2 regions of the Blautia marasmi genome follow, and region 2 is predicted to be linked to the other one. Evidence: riboswitches for the same ligand, from Rfam matches in the RefSeq annotation. Region 2 holds a riboswitch; the other holds the start of a gene.
What was found. Region 2 has a riboswitch for cobalamin ahead of C6P39_RS08830 (DUF2284 domain-containing protein). Riboswitches for the same ligand answer to the same signal wherever they lie in the genome.

Region 1 (2,206 bases), 3.7 Mb from region 2:
CCTTTTCCCAGCTTCTTTCTTTCTACAAAGCGTCCCATAAAGAAGGCCAGGATGCCAACTCCGATGGAAGACTGCACACAGAACAAAAGGCTTTCCACTTCACCGGGAAGCTCGCGGCCAAGTATTTTTTCAAGGATCGGTTCTGCAATGGGCTGAAAACCGGAGTCCACTTCCGCCACCACCTGGCTGCCGGCATCGTCAGAGCCGCCGAATTCTGCGTCCTTTAAAGCGAAGAGCGGTATGAACGCAATTAGAATGATCACAATTAATAATCCAATTACTGTTTTTTTCATATTACTTTGCCTCCTTTAAAAAACCGATGGTACGGAGTTCCGGTTTCGCATAGGTCTCAAGACCCATGATGATAAGAACTGTGATGACGCCTTCGATAATTGCCAGAGGTAACTGTGTGGGTGCGAACACCAGCAGGAATTTTCCCATAGCGCCCATAATGGTAGTGTCTGCATGGTGAGCCAGTGCCATCTGTACGGCAGTTACACAGTATGTAAATAAGTCGCCCAGGGTCGCTGCAAGGAAAACAGAAACATATCGGTTCACCTTGCATTTTTTACAGATAAAGAAAATTCCGTAAGATACAAAAGGTCCTGCGATTGCCATAGAAAAAGTATTGGCACCCAGGGTGGTAAGTCCGCCGTGGGCCAGCAGGATAGCCTGGAAGAGGAGCACAATAATCCCCAGAATGGAAACTGCGCTGGGGCCGAAAAGGATGGCGCCAAGCCCGGTTCCTGTCATATGGGAACAGCTTCCTGTCACAGACGGGATCTTAAGGGATGAGATCACGAATACAAAGGCTCCTGACATAGCCAGCAGGGTGATCAGGTTTCTGTGTTCATTCAGGGTTTTCTTGATGGACATAAAACCTGCGATCAAAAACGGGACGCAGATTACACCCCATGCGATGCAGAACCCTCCGGGAAGATAACCTTCCATGATGTGCATGGCACTTACATTCGGCACAATACCAAAGGTCAGTGCGAACATGCTGGCCAATACAATAATTCTTTTTTGTTGCTTACTCATTTTGTCTTTTCCTCCTTCTGATTGAGTAATATAATGCCCAAATGGGTATAAAAAAACCTGGCGGTAAAAACACCGACAGGCCATCAGAAGAACAAATGCGGACAGCAGACCTTATTTTAATAAGCGCCCATACCGCCTGTTCTTACACAAGGCCATCGTTCGTAACCATTGTGTAAATCGCTTGTGACAGGCAGGTCTTCTGACTCGGGCGTCATCACCACATTTTGCCTTCCCAGTTTCCCAGTGACATCATAAAATGTGACTCTTCCCTCACAGCGGCGCGACCGTGTGAGCTTTTAACTCAACTTTCCTATTATTCCGACGTAGCGGACACCTGTGCACACTCAATTCTGTGATTATTGTATCGCCCCGGAAGTTTTTTGTCAATTGAATTCGACAAAAAATCAAGATGTTGCACCAGGTAACATTCTGTGCTAATATGAGAAAACAAAAGGTGTGTATAAAACAGTGCAATGTCCTGGTTTTCTAAGCATCTAAAAAACGGAAACGAAAGATATGGAGTGTAGGAACTATGAGTATTTCCATGATTGGAATTGACCACAGCAGAGCATCCGTGGATATCAGGGCCAGATTTTCTTTCACCAGAAAAAATGCGGTGAGCGCTATGGAGCGGCTGAAAGAGGACAAGGATATCTTAGGGTGTATTATTTTGTCTACCTGCAACCGGATGGAGATCTGGGCCAGCGTGCAGGATGACTGGGAGGGTTCCCTTTACAGTTTTCTGTGCAGGGAAAAAGAAGTTTGCGAGGAGGAGCACCGGGAGTTTTTCATCACAAGAGAAGGCAGTGAGGCAGTGGAGCATCTGTTCTATCTGACCAGCGGTTTAAAATCTCAGATCCTGGCGGAGGATCAGATCATCACCCAGGTGAAGGATGCGCTGACACTATCCAGGGATGCCTACTGTACGGACGGTGTGCTGGAAGTGCTTTTCAGGATGGCAGTGACGGCAGCCAAGAAAGTGAAAACAGAAGTGGCGTTTTCAAGAGCCAATACCTCTGTCATCCACCAGGCAATTGACAGGCTGGAAAACCAGGGATTTTCCATCCAGGGCAAGACCTGTATGGTCATCGGAAACGGAGAGATGGGAAAAGTGACGGCTCTGGCCCTGAAAGAGGCAGGCGCGGATGTGACGGTGACGGTCCGC
Region 2 (2,206 bases):
AAGTCCGGTATAAGATCAATTGGAGAGAGGGCATAACCCAAAGTGATACCAGCCGCCAGTTTTGCTAAAACAGGTGTCTCTTTATCTTTCAATGCTAAAAAGACTGCCGGTATATCAGACTTTAATTTTTTTGCCCTTTCTTTTAAGTCCATAGGCTTCTGCCTCCGTTATATACAATCTCATGACCTTATCCGGATTTCTTTTGGTTCCCCAATTCACTTTTTATCATAGAGGTAGATACTGAAAAAGGAAACGATATCTCCATTCCACTGCATATCCATGTTACAGTGCTTTGCCATTTTAGCTGCGTCTATGCAGTAGGCGGACAGGCAGGAAAATCTTTTCTGCTCCTGGACGCATGGCTCTCCTGCCGGCATCTTACATTCCTCACACATATTGCACGGTCCGCACATAACATACATGCCGTTATCATCCAGGCCGTTCTTTCTCAGCGCTTCCACAGTACGGAGCGTCATCCTGGTATGTATTTTTTTAATTTGTTTTGTCTCAGCATCATCAAATATATTATTTACCGGTGTTCTGGACTGGAAAACCACTGCTTTTTTATACTGCATGACCCGGTTCTCCATTTCCTCGGGAGTTCCGCAGTAGGGAGGACATCCATAATTATTTCCATAGTTCCCACAGTCATTCTGCTCACAAAACATACGAAATTCATGTTCAAATTCCAAATCCTCTGTACTCATCACGGCTGCTTTTGCAAACCCCGCTTCCTCAGCTGCTGCAATCATATCCTCTTCCCGCATATTACTGATTCTCCCTTCTATAACCCTTTTGTCTGCCGGGCTCCTGCTAAAGAGCGCGGACATTTTCACTCCCCGTGCAGAGACTCGGCCATCTACGGCTCCCCCTGCATCTCCGCGGGGATCTTTTCTGATGCAAAAATAAAGCTGCTGTCAGACAGATATCCTACAGCAGCTTCACACACTATTTTTTTACCTGCAGGAGGCCCGTGGGCGAATTTGTTAGACCAAGCTCTATACATTTGGGGTGCGGAGGAATATATAGAAACAAATTCGTCTCCACTGACCCTCCTGCTTTTTTGGATGCATAAATTCCTCACACAGGTTCCTGTTTCGTTCACGTTCTAAGCAGGCATTCCATATCAAATGTCATAATGGATGGAAAACTTTCGTCGGAAGTTTCAACCTTTTACTTATCCAAGCAGGTTTCCTGACTCACAGATCTGCACTTAACGCTCCTTCTCATATAATCTCTTATACAATGGATCTTTGCGCTTCGCTCCCTGTTCACAGTGACCGGATCGTCCAGGACTTACACCTGATTCCCTTTTCACCAGGATTCTTTAAAAGAGGGCAAAACATAACCCTGGTGCACTTGGTAAGCTGATATGGAATTTATACACACATATACATTAGCATACTGCTGACTGAATGTCAACCATTTCTCTTTAAATCGCACGTTTTCAGCGTTTTTCTTTGTTTTACTGCATTTTCATCTAGTACAGCATTGCGTAAGTTTCGGTGATAGAGTGCCTGATATTTTCGTCAGTGCAAGGCGCCGAAGCGACGGCGTAGCGGTTCCTACGACTAGCTTCGGCAACGCGGCACTGGCGTAAATAGCGGGTGCTATATCACTGGAACTTATGCAACGCTGTACTAGTTACTTGATACTTTTAATTTCTCAGAATAATATATTCTTCCGTGTCCCTTCCTATACCTTAAAATGCAGCACTTGCTGCTGCATAAGTTATGAAGTGCCCCGAACATGATCTGCTGTTGCTTTAAAACCAGCCGTGCGTTACTCTTTGCCTGGTATGCTGTCCATATCTTTCTGCCATCCTCTGACCGCCTCTGCAATCTCGGGGTAATTATGCTCATCCTCTGGCTGTAAGATTTCCAGGCATTTTTTTCTTCCTCTTTCTGTTTCCTCCCAATCCAAAAGTCCCCAATGCCTCTGTTCCAGCAGACACGCTTCTAAAACAGCCCATAATACGCCGCTGCTGCTTCTTTTCCATTTATGGACTTTCTCAACAGCCTCCTGTTCCTGTATATGATCATCCAGTCTCATGATACGGCTGGTCAGCACATCCTCTGTCAGTCCAAACCTTCCCAGACGCCTAAGCGCGTCATGCTGTACGGAAGCGCCAACGCCGCTCTGCCTGAAGAGAGCCTCTTTCACAGCCCTTTTCACAACCCGTCCAATCAGTTCTCCTGCCTTGCTG

Region 1: another riboswitch for cobalamin. It lies ahead of C6P39_RS25075 (energy-coupling factor ABC transporter permease); the one in region 2 lies ahead of C6P39_RS08830 (DUF2284 domain-containing protein).

Annotation. Positions count from the first base shown of each region.
Region 1 is NZ_OIWX01000001.1:5,686,065-5,688,270, reverse strand. It holds gene C6P39_RS25080 (energy-coupling factor ABC transporter substrate-binding protein) at 1-293, opposite strand, end outside; gene C6P39_RS25075 (energy-coupling factor ABC transporter permease) at 295-1,041, opposite strand; cobalamin riboswitch at 1,214-1,394, opposite strand; gene hemA (glutamyl-tRNA reductase) at 1,574-2,206, shown strand, end outside.
Region 2 is NZ_OIWX01000001.1:2,001,331-2,003,536, forward strand. It holds gene C6P39_RS08825 (YkvA family protein) at 1-152, opposite strand, end outside; gene C6P39_RS08830 (DUF2284 domain-containing protein) at 216-767, opposite strand; cobalamin riboswitch at 1,182-1,363, opposite strand; gene C6P39_RS08835 (adenosylcobinamide amidohydrolase) at 1,783-2,206, opposite strand, start outside.